Gloeocapsopsis sp. IPPAS B-1203: one gene and its partner. The protein of the gene in region 1 binds, or shares a complex with, the protein of each later gene. Links are inferred from orthologs where the notes say so. Each region holds a gene or a part of one and is shown on either strand. Other genes may lie near its edges.

The links.
Region 2: the proteins of hisF (region 1) and hisH are in contact, whole or in part, in a crystal structure (PDB 6RU0), measured with the Thermotoga maritima proteins. The link is inferred for Gloeocapsopsis sp. IPPAS B-1203 from one-to-one orthologs. Residues at the interface, in WP_004080486.1 of Thermotoga maritima: Met1, Leu2, Ala3, Arg5, Ser40, Glu41, Asp45, Glu46, Ala70, Glu71, Ile73, Asp74, Ile75, Pro76, Phe77, Asp98, Lys99, Ser122, Gln123, Glu161, Thr195, Leu196, Asn247, Arg249, Glu251; in WP_004080484.1 of Thermotoga maritima: Asn15, Arg18, Arg22, Arg117, Leu118, Pro119, His120, Met121, Gly122, Trp123, Asn124, Asn134, Gly135, Tyr136, Tyr138, Val140, Tyr158, Glu180, Lys181, Ser182, Ser183, Lys184, Ile185.

What each region holds. Positions count from the first base shown.
Region 1 is NZ_PEIG01000014.1:18,229-24,474, forward strand. Bases 2,031-4,846 are described here. They hold hisF (imidazole glycerol phosphate synthase subunit HisF), read right to left. Parts: upstream 3,918-4,846; coding sequence 3,144-3,917; downstream 2,031-3,143. Other genes in these bases: CSQ79_RS20990 (hypothetical protein), read right to left, coding at 2,871-3,065; ruvB (Holliday junction branch migration DNA helicase RuvB), read left to right, coding at 3,990-4,846. In the rest of the region: CSQ79_RS20975 (Na(+)/H(+) antiporter subunit B), read left to right, coding at 1-112; CSQ79_RS20980 (alpha/beta hydrolase), read right to left, coding at 292-1,890; more of ruvB, read left to right, coding at 4,847-5,090; CSQ79_RS21005 (tetratricopeptide repeat protein), read left to right, coding at 5,268-6,068; CSQ79_RS21010 (glycosyltransferase), read left to right, coding at 6,186-6,246.
Region 2 is NZ_PEIG01000001.1:592,923-597,500, reverse strand. What follows is about bases 1,716-4,578. They hold hisH (imidazole glycerol phosphate synthase subunit HisH), read right to left. Parts: upstream 3,534-4,578; coding sequence 2,898-3,533; downstream 1,716-2,897. Other genes in these bases: CSQ79_RS02615 (DUF3370 domain-containing protein), read left to right, coding at 4,380-4,578; CSQ79_RS02620 (pyroglutamyl-peptidase I family protein), read left to right, coding at 3,759-4,286; rsmD (16S rRNA (guanine(966)-N(2))-methyltransferase RsmD), read right to left, coding at 2,303-2,875; petG (cytochrome b6-f complex subunit V), read left to right, coding at 2,116-2,229; CSQ79_RS02640 (c-type cytochrome), read right to left, coding at 1,716-1,823. In the rest of the region: CSQ79_RS02655 (DsrE family protein), read right to left, coding at 1-97; CSQ79_RS02650 (winged helix-turn-helix transcriptional regulator), read left to right, coding at 255-1,028; more of CSQ79_RS02640, read right to left, coding at 1,449-1,715. UniProt on the Escherichia coli protein: IGPS catalyzes the conversion of PRFAR and glutamine to IGP, AICAR and glutamate. The HisH subunit catalyzes the hydrolysis of glutamine to glutamate and ammonia as part of the synthesis of IGP and AICAR.

The sequences.
Region 1 (6,246 bases):
ACTTGTGAGCGGAGGAGTTATTCCTATTCTCAACATTTTAGTTGCCGCGAAAGTTGCCTTAGGTTCGTGGGCTGTGATTTTGCTATTTATTCGTTATCGTGGGTTGTTGTAAAAAGGGGAAGATAGACCCAAAGTTTTAAATTTTGAATTTTGAGCTAACTCTATTCATCATCTATAACTCCACACAGCAGTAAATCTATTTCCTTAACAATTTACTTCTACAAGCTTAGAGAAATCTTGAACTGCATAACTGTCTTGAATTACCCGACACTTGAGGTAACTTAATGGAAATTATGTCTTAGTAACATGAGTGGTTTGATTATTACAAGTCTCAATCCAGGCTATCTGATGCTTTTTGAGTTCCATATTTAAGTTTGGTGGTAATTTTGCTTTGCCAGAAAGCGCTAGTAAGTAAATAAGGTCTAGGCAAAACTTTCCACGAAAGTAGCCACCATGAGAGTCAATTTGACCAATTCCTAGAAAATGACAGATAGAGGTTGCTATATAATTGAGTAAATTTGTGATGGAATTATTTGCTGTCAGTACACTTAAGCGCCGTCCCTGTAACTCTGAATTAGTAACTAACTTATCTTGATAATCAGTACAATCAACGACTGTAAGATACTGGTATACATCACTTGTAGAATAGAAAGGCTTCTCTGTCAGATTAATATTACGGGTGAATGCACGCACACCAAGAGCTTTATCGCCAACATTTATCATGCCATAAGAGCGGTTTTTAGTGAGTGTAAGATTCCCAAGTCGATAGCCACCAATCCGAGAAGCCGAGGGAAAAACGAAGTAGTTCGCCACAGTTGAAGCCAGACGTAGCACCATGTCTGCATCATTAGTAAACAGGTAAGCTTCCTTAAAGCGCGGCAAGCAACTTTTTAGAAAGTTGGAGTGACCTGTAGTAATTGCCCAAATGGGAATATCTGGCGATGCCAGAATCAGCGACTTCAAAGTAAAGAAATGTCCAATCTTGCTGAGTTCTACGATTTCCTCAGCAGTTAAAGGTCTTTTAGTATCTGTACCGCCAAAAGGACCATCAGTCGTCTTCCACCGCATAATTGCGGACGGATCAAAAATATCGGAGAGAATGCGAATCATCTGAGTTGTCACAAAGCAACCCATACTATGTGCAATAAAGCTGAGATTGACAACTCCAAAAAACTCAGGATCTGACTTTAAGTGTTCCGCTGCTTCAGGAGAATGAAGTGCCTTTTCCTGAAGAATCTCTTGTAATATCACATGTAACCAACGTACTAACTCAACGGCATCAAAAACACCATGATTGGCAGCGCGATCGCGATCTCGAAAATAGACAACTAGGCGTAGAGCAACTAAACACAACACTAAACCTCCTAAAATCAAACCTAATGAATACAGTAGAGTTGCTCTAAACAAAAATATTAAGGCGACTGCCCCAATAAGAAGTAGCTGTAGCATTAGTGGCATTGCTCGAAACCAATCAATCCATTGAGACTTAAGAACTGATTCTGATGGCCAAGAGAAGTTAATAAAAATTACAAAATTATCAAAATATTTGCCAGAAGTATCTACTTGAAACTTGCGTTCTAAAGGCTCGTAAGTATTCTTTTCAAAATTTTCAAGTGAAACGTTATATCCATGAATATCTAAAATAATACTGATTTTTTCGAGGATATTTTGTCCCGAGTTCTCCCATTTGGATTCAATAAACTTTTTTAGAGTTTCTTTAAGTTGAGCTAGAGCATTTAGAGAATAAGAATAATCTGAGAACAGATCTTCACGATATTGGCTCTCGGCATTATTAGGGACTGTACTACAAATTAAACAATGAGCAAATGTTGTACCATTTTGGTTGTAGCGCTTAATAATTAGCTGAGGATGTTCTGTTGGTTGATTCATATTGCTTGACTACTCTTCAAAGTACCTCTTCGAGTAGTAGAGTACATTGCACAATGACACTGAGGTATTTTTTACTGATTATCAAAGCGAACGGTGAGTGTTGCTAGCTATAGGTACACAATACTTAGCGTTAGCTTATTTGTTAATCTAGTTCAGTAATTATTATGCAGCTCTACGATAATACTTCTATATCTACGTCATAAATAGACTTAGAAATATATTGACTTGTTGTCTCACAGTAAATAAAATGCCAAATACTTCAATACAATTCTTGCTCTTTTTAGCAAATGAAAATGAAATTGTTGTCCTAATTAGATAAGAAAGCTTTTGGTGTAAAGTACAGTGAAACTTCTCAATCTAGTTAGTTTTATCTATTTCTTTCTCTATAGCTGAGTGACGTTTGATTACACTAGCTAATGCTATTAGTGTGCTTTTGCCGTTCAATATGGTGGGCTGCTCATGTGAATATTGCTCTAGCTACTAGTCAGTTTGACAGCAAATTTACCATCTTGTATTTTCCATCACGAGATAATCCGACATCTTCGGAATTGGAATACAAAACTTTACAGTACAGTTATATTGTTTGAGTACCGTTTAAAATTACTTTTGTCGTAGTCATCTTTCTTAAAAAGATGAGCATGTAAGGCAATTAAGCGATCGCAAATTAAAAATTAAGTGAATTATTTTAGGAGTAGTGAGTAAGCTAGCAGTAAATCACCGATGCCTCTTTTCACTACCTGATGGAATTGCACCATGTTTTAGTTATGCAATGCTCAGTAGCATCCCTGTCCTCATAAATATTGCAAATGTCTATATTGACACTAGTTTTAAGAATGGAGCTAAGCGGATTCGAACCGCTGACCCCCTCAATGCCATTGAGGTGCTCTACCAACTGAGCTATAACCCCTTGAGCGTTTTGTATTATGGCTGAATAATCGATAAGTTGTCAAGTTTTGCTTGCTGTGGTTGATTTGATGTGATTACACTGACGCACTCATGAGGTAGGTTATGCAGTTACCCATGAGAAAATAAACAACTAGCATTGCTGCGGCTGCAAGTGCCACTAGAGTGCCTGCTAGCATCAAAGAAAACTCTTTACGATAAAAGGCTTCTTCCATTAAGTGCAGTGACCAAGCCACCAGCGCTACATCAAATATGAGAATTGGTATCAGCATTCTTAAAAAGTTAATTCTTATTCATATATCTTAACAAGAAAATTTACAATGCGCTTGCAACGAAATATGAGTTAATTCTTAAGCTGTGACTCTGACTGGACACCCGCGATCGCGCAAGTAATCTTTAATTTCTCTAACACTTAATTGACCGTAATGTAACAGCGATGCCAATAAGGCGGCTTCGGCTTTACCTTCAGTGAGTGCAGTATGAATGTGTTCGCAGTTGCCTGCACCACCAGAAGCAATGACAGGAATTTCAACTGCCGAAGCGATCGCCCGCGTTAATTCCAAGTCATATCCAGCTTGCGTGCCATCAGCATCCATGCTCGTGACTAGTAATTCGCCTGCGCCTCTTTGTGCGACTTCTTTTGCCCAAGAAAGCGCATCAATGCCAGTGTTTTCGCGTCCACCCCGTACATAAACATCCCATCCAGGGTTAGCTGCGTCTTGCCTCCGTCGTGCGTCTATAGCAATGACTATACACTGATTACCAAAGCGATCGCTAGCACGGTCAATAAGTTCAGGTTGCCTTACAGCAGCAGAATTGATACTTACTTTATCTGCGCCGGCTCTTAACAAACTTTTAATTTGTTCTAAGGATTGAATACCACCGCCAACAGTGAGGGGAATAAACACCTGTTCTGCTGTGCGATACACCACATCAATAATGATGTCGCGGTCTTCATGAGTTGCTGTAATATCAAGAAACACGAGTTCGTCTGCTCCAGCAGCATTGTAAACTTTGGCAAGTTCAACAGGATCGCCCGCATCTTGTAAATTAACAAAGTTAATTCCTTTCACCACTCGCCCCGCGTTGACATCCAAACACGGCAGAATTCTTTTTGCTAACATTGCCTGCTCCTGAGTTAGTCGTGTAACGATCAAAGCACAATTAATTTGTGTATTTAAATTAAATTTTTAATCATGGCGATAATTTCTTCTAAGCAATCTCACTCTGAACCCGAACGCCGTAACACGACAACTACTCGTCGTCCCACTCCCCAGCGTGAAGAACTTTTACAGCCGAAAGCGACAGTTGATGAGCGTAGTAAGCAAGAAGAAAGCATTCGCCCCCAAAAATTTGCTGATTACATTGGTCAAAAAGATTTAAAAGAAGTTCTTGATATTGCTATTAAAGCGGCAAAAGCTAGAAGTGAAATCCTCGATCACCTACTATTGTATGGTTCACCTGGATTGGGAAAAACCACAATGGCGCTGATTTTAGCCGCAGAAATGGGCGTTAATTGCAAAATCACGAGTGCGCCAGCCTTAGAACGTCCACGAGATATTGTGGGTCTTCTTGTGGGATTGCAGCCAGGAGATGTTTTATTTATCGATGAAATTCATCGTTTATCGCGCATGGCAGAAGAAATTTTGTATCCGGCGATGGAAGATTTTCGGGTTGACATTACAACGGGTAAAGGTTCAAGTGCCAAGTCTCGCAGCATACCCTTGCAAAAGTTTACTTTGGTAGGAGCAACAACACGCGCAGGTTCGCTATCATCACCGTTACGCGATCGCTTCGGATTAGTACAACGATTGCGGTTTTATCAGCCCGAAGAACTCAGTCAAATTGTTTTGCGTACAGCACAGTTACTTCAAACGGCGATCGCTGATGATGGGGCGCTAGAAATTGCGCGGCGATCGCGCGGAACACCAAGAATTGCCAATCGCTTGCTGAAAAGAGTACGCGACTACGCCGAAGTTAAATCTGCGGGAACTATCGACCAAAATGTTGCAGCCGAAGCATTAGAACTATTTCAAGTCGATCCTTGCGGCTTAGATTGGACAGATCGCCAAATGCTAAGTGTGATGATTGAACAGTTTAATGGCGGACCTGTCGGTATTGAAACAATGGCAGCAGCCACAGGCGAAGATACACAGACGATTGAGGAAGTGTATGAACCATACCTGATGCAAATAGGCTATCTCCAGCGAACACCTCGCGGTAGAGTTGCTAGTCCTGCAGCATATCAACACTTGGGTTTTACTCCGCCTAATGAGCAGCTTTCTTTACTACCATAAGCATGGAACTTGGTAATGGGTAATGGGTAATGGGTGCTTAAATTTAATAATCCATCACCGCTTATCATTATGCTGGAACTAATTCAGCTTTTTTGGGTTGGGTATCTTGCCTGATCAAGTTAAAGTTTGGTACCTTCGTCAGTCTTGTAGCGCACTATTTAATACAGATAAATCTAGATGATACGACTCATTGTTATTTTCTTAATACTTTTATTTGGGGTAACGGAACCGGCGTTAGCGCAATCCCAACCACAAATAACAGCAGAACAGTTTCAACAACTCGACAGTTTAGCCCAACAAGCTTTAGATGCTACCAACAGTGGCGATTTTGCCACTGCAGAAACCTACTGGACGCAAATTATTGACTTATTTCCTGATAACCCTGCTGCATGGAGTAATCGTGGAAATGCCAGAGTGAGTCAAAACAAACTTGATGAAGCACTAGCCGACTACGATAAATCTGTAGAATTAGCCCCGAATGCTCCCGATCCTTACTTAAATCGCGGTACAGCCTATGAGGGATTAGAACGATGGGATCTGGCGATCGCTGACTACAATCGCGTCCTCGAAATTGACCCCAATGATGCGATGGCGTATAACAATCGCGGTAATGCTGAGGCTGGTTTAGGACAATGGGAAAATGCCATTGCCGATTATCGTAAATCAACAGAGATTGCCTCTAATTTTGCTTTTGCTCGTGCCAACTATGCTTTAGCGTTGTATCAAGTCGGCAAAAAAGACGAAGCAATTCGTAATATGCGCAATATTGTCCGTAAATATCCTAACTTTGCTGATATGCGGGCTGCCCTAACTGCAGCATATTGGGAACAAGGAAAACAAGGCGAAGCTGAGAGTAACTGGGTATCAGCAGTTGGACTCGATCAACGTTATCAAGATATCAACTGGGTCGCAAATATACGTCGTTGGCCTCCTGTCATGGTAGCAGCATTAGAGAAGTTTCAGAAATTAAAATCTTAGCAAGCTAATTTGGTAATAGGTAATGGCGAATGGGTAATAGGTGTTTTTTCAATGTCTAATTAACAATTACCAATGACCAAGTACCAATTACCAGTCAAGATGAAGTATTAAATTGATATGACGCACTTCGGTATTCTTTGCCCTAGTTCTCCTGGACATCTCAATCCAATGATGGCAT
Region 2 (4,578 bases), on another replicon or contig:
CCTCAACACCCTTGCTTGCCATGACATAAGCAAACGTGAGTGGAGTTAATAACTTGTCGTAGCCATCATCGCGGATGACAATTGCTAGATTTTTCATGAGCTTCACTCGATACAGTGTTAAATTGTCTGTGTAGTTTGTTACATTAACCTCGAATAGCCTTCATTAAATCTTGTGATACTTTTATTCTGGATTGCCGGATTAGGTGTTACAAGTTTAATATCTGAACCTGATTTAGGTTCTCCCTGGATATGCTATGAGAAAGGGATATGGGCAATTCTGTCCGGTGGCAAAAGCTGCTGAAGTGATTGGCGATCGCTGGAATCCTTTGGTGCTGCGAGAAATGCTGTACGGCAGTCGCTACTTCAATGACATTAGTCGAGGAGTACCGTTAATGTCTCGTGCTCTTTTGGCTCAACGACTCAAAGAACTTGAGAAAGCAGGAGTGGTTGTCAGCTATGAAAAGGAAACTGGGCAGGGGCATGAGTACGTTCTTACCCCAGCGGGAGAAGCCATGCGACCCATTATTGAGGCGATGAGTGCTTGGGCACAACAATGGGGAGGTGGACATATTATCTCAGAGGATTTGGATGATGCCTTGTTGATGTGGGCGATGAAGCGAGAAATCAATCTTGAGGCAGTACCCAAGCAAAAAATTGTGCTTCAGTTTGACTTTCGTGGGTTAACGAAGGGGCGTAAAACCCAACGTAGCTGGTGGGTAGTGATTGAGGATAGAGAAGTGGATGTGTGTCAAAAAGATCCAGGCTTTCGAGTGGATGTTTTGATCTCAGCTGATCTGAGTGCATTCACTCATGTTTGGATAGGCTACACTCATCTGAAATCTGCCCTGAAGCAAGAGACAATTTGTTTTGAAGGCGATCGCGATCTTGTCCGCCAGGTGCCTACGTGGCTGTATCTTAACAAAGAAAAGCCCTATGGTACGGCGATTAATTCTACATCACAGTTAATGCAGACTAACAAGCACATTGCAACAGAATGTAATGAAGTTTCTCTTGGTGTTTCAGTTTGAGTCGTAATTGCTGCGATCGCTCAGGTTTTTTGTTGGTCAAGCGCGATTAATCATATTGCCAACATATTAAGAGTTTCTGTGTCGAAGGCTATTGATAATGTAGCGACATATAGAATAAACGTTTATACCCTAGGTTGCGTTGTCCATTGATATATGTGCACTGAAGGAAGAAAATTTTGAAAACAGCAGACAACTATAGTGGCGATCGCCGCTATGACATTTTCATTAGTTTTCTTAAATAACGGTAGTCATGCTCAGATAAACGACAAGACGATGAAGATTGACACAGGCAAAATTGAGAGGAGTGCACAATTTGACCATCCACAAGAGTTTAATCAATCAGTTACGGAGTTTTTGCTACCAGAGGAATACTTGGTTGAGTTCGAGAGGCAGTTTGGATCTAGTAAATTTAGTCGTTTCTTAAAGAGTCTCTAAATAACTTAACAAGTCTGCCATTTCTTTGGGACTTGGCTTGAACTGTGGCATCGGTGGCGTATCGCCGCTAATGACTTGATGGATTAGACCAAAGCGAGACTTGCGCTTAGAAACACCTTGCAAACTAGGACCAACGTTACCATCAGCTTGCCATCCATGACAACCAGCACAGTTCATTTGAAAAATTGCATTTCCGCGTACGGGATCTCCTGCTAATGACAAAACATTCTTAACATAAGGTTCAGAAACTCTTACCCTATGCACACCTACAACAACTAAAATTGCAACTAACAAAATCGCCAAAGCGATGAATGCAAGCCGCTGGAGCAGAATTTCTGGTTTAGCGAACTGATTAGCCAAAAGCTGATTACTTGAATTGAGAATTCACAAAAATATTTATCTCCTAACACATAGCTTAAAAGTTCTTGATAGTGTTCGCAAGCAAAGTCAGCTAAATCAGCATTTATAGTTAAGTTTTGTGTAGAAGATTTACCAATAACCAGGTTTTCTCACATCAGTAATTCAGTGTATGCTGGTAAAAGTCTATTACTGTTGGCTACTGTTGAGTTATCTAACCTCATACAGCCTAAGCCACGAAGCGCAATTGCGCGTAGCGCAGCGCTTATTATGCGATCGCAACAGGAGATATTGCATGGTTGAACCACTACTCGATGGTATTGTTCTGGGCTTGATAGTAATTACTTTGGCTGGTTTATTTTTTGCTGCGTATCAGCAATACAAGCGTGGCAAGCAGTTGGGTTTATAAACTGCACCAACCATTACCTAATCGAGGTTGCTAGCCCTTCTAAAATCATTAGAAGGGCTTTTAATTTTTCGAGTTACACTGCACGATAGAACGTAACAGCAGTATTCCCGTAAACTTTTTCGCGACAGATTTCTAGTGTAGATAGTTGTACTTTAGGCAGATTGGGATGATGTTCTACTGCAAGTTCGCCCTTCGGATGCAGCAATTGATACTGTGCGATCGCCTGCAACACTGGTAGATATAAATCACTTGCATAAGGTGGATCGAAGTAGATGCGATCAAACTGTTGTCCTGAAAGTGTTTTTAACCGCTGCACGACATCTCCGCGCAAAACTTGAAAGGTTTGATCTGGTTTTGATACTCGTTGCCAATTTTCTTTAATAATTGTACAGGCACGACTTGAGTGTTCAATTCCTACAACTAGGGTTGCACCACGACATAAAGCTTCTGCACCCATTGAACCGTTACCTGCACACAGATCTAGCCACCGGCTACCTGCGATTGCACCTTGCCAAATATTAAACACTGCTTCGCGCACCCTTCCTGTAGTTGGTCGCGTGTCTTTTCCTGGTAATGTTTTGATGAGACGATTGCCGTGAATTCGCATTAAAGAGGGGCTAGGAGCTAGGGAAACTGTAACTAGCATCTACCTCTACAGCAATGTATATCTACACTGGTACGACAGTGCGAACTTGCTGCACGAAGTTGGAGAGGATTTGTAATCCAGCTGTGGAGGATTTTTCAGGGTGAAATTGCATTGCCATGAGATTGTCACGGGCGATCGCTGCTGTCACAGTTTGACTACCATGCGTGACTGTTGCTGCTTGAACTGCAGGATCTTCAGGATCGACATAGTAAGAATGGACAAAATAAACCCAAGGCTGCAATGATAGATTTTGCCATAGAGGACAATGAGGTTGAGTAAGTTCTAGTTGATTCCAACCCATGTGCGGAATAGTAATTCCTGGTTCGCTTTTAAAGCGTCGTACTTTACCAGAGATGATTCCTAATCCTGGTTCTACACCTTCTTCGCTGCTATCAAATAATACTTGCAGCCCCATACAGATGCCTAAAAACGGTTTACCGCCTGCGATCGCATCTTTAATGGGTTTAACCAAGTTGCGGGATCTAATATGTTGCACTGTTGGATCGAACGCACCTACGCCAGGTAGCACTAGCGCATCAGCTTTTGCTAATTCCATTGCTGAGTCAGTAATTTTCGGAGTTGCTCCAGCTTTTTCTAAACCCTTGCAGACAGAGTGCAAATTACCCATATCGTAGTCTATAACTGCGATCGCTGCCATCGGGCAGACCCCCTTTAATTATTACCCACTAAACTTATTGTAAGGGAAACCAATTCATTAAATCTTCTGTATGAATGCTAAGCGAATGAATTGGCACACTATAAACAAAGTTCACGGAGGTGAACTTACCCATAAAAATCTTGTTTTACTGTACGAAGGTACACTTTGCCTGGATAGCCCCGAAGGGAGTCGAAAGGCATCTGTGATTCTCCTAGGATTGGTTATATGCCTCCTCGAATTCTCCTAACCTCATTTACAACATGGCTACCACATCACAAATCCAATTCATCCGACGATCTCATTGCGAAAATCCACGAGCTATATCTTACAAATAGCGATTTAAAACTACCGCTACTAACCGTTTTACGAAAACTACCTGTCGATACTGAACAAGCCAGCAATTATGTCAACAGCAAAATTACTGAAATCCAACCTACTGCGATTATTTGTTGTGGGATGGCAGAAAGCCGATCGCAACTTACTGTAGAATCTCATGCTACTTGTGGAGATGTTGTTATGCGATCGCCAATTGATTTAGAACAACTGATTGCTGAGCTTTCCATGACACAAATTAGTCATGATGCCGGAAAATTTGTATGCGAAGGACTTTATTTTGCAGTTTTAAACCACATTACAACACAAAAGTTAAACACCAATTGTCTTTTCGTTCACGTACCAATTTTGACAGACGAGAATATCCAACAAGTCACAAAAGACTTCATATTAATTATTCAAAAAATGGCACTTTTATAAGTTATGTTGTGTCTTATTTTAAATCAATCACAACTTAACACAAGGGCAGAAAACCAATTTCTGACCCTCATTCGCTGACCCTTGACTGTTGCTATGTTCTCATTGTTACCCCTATTCACATTTGCTCAAGCCACACCTACCCCAACACCGACACCACCGCAACAAGAAATCGTACAACCGCAACAAGTACGTCCCTTGCCAGGTTCTTTAGATACTGTTCCCGTATTCAATAGCAATAGCCCAGAAGTTGTCCAAACTGAGGGAATTTTATTATCTACATTTCCGCCGACGG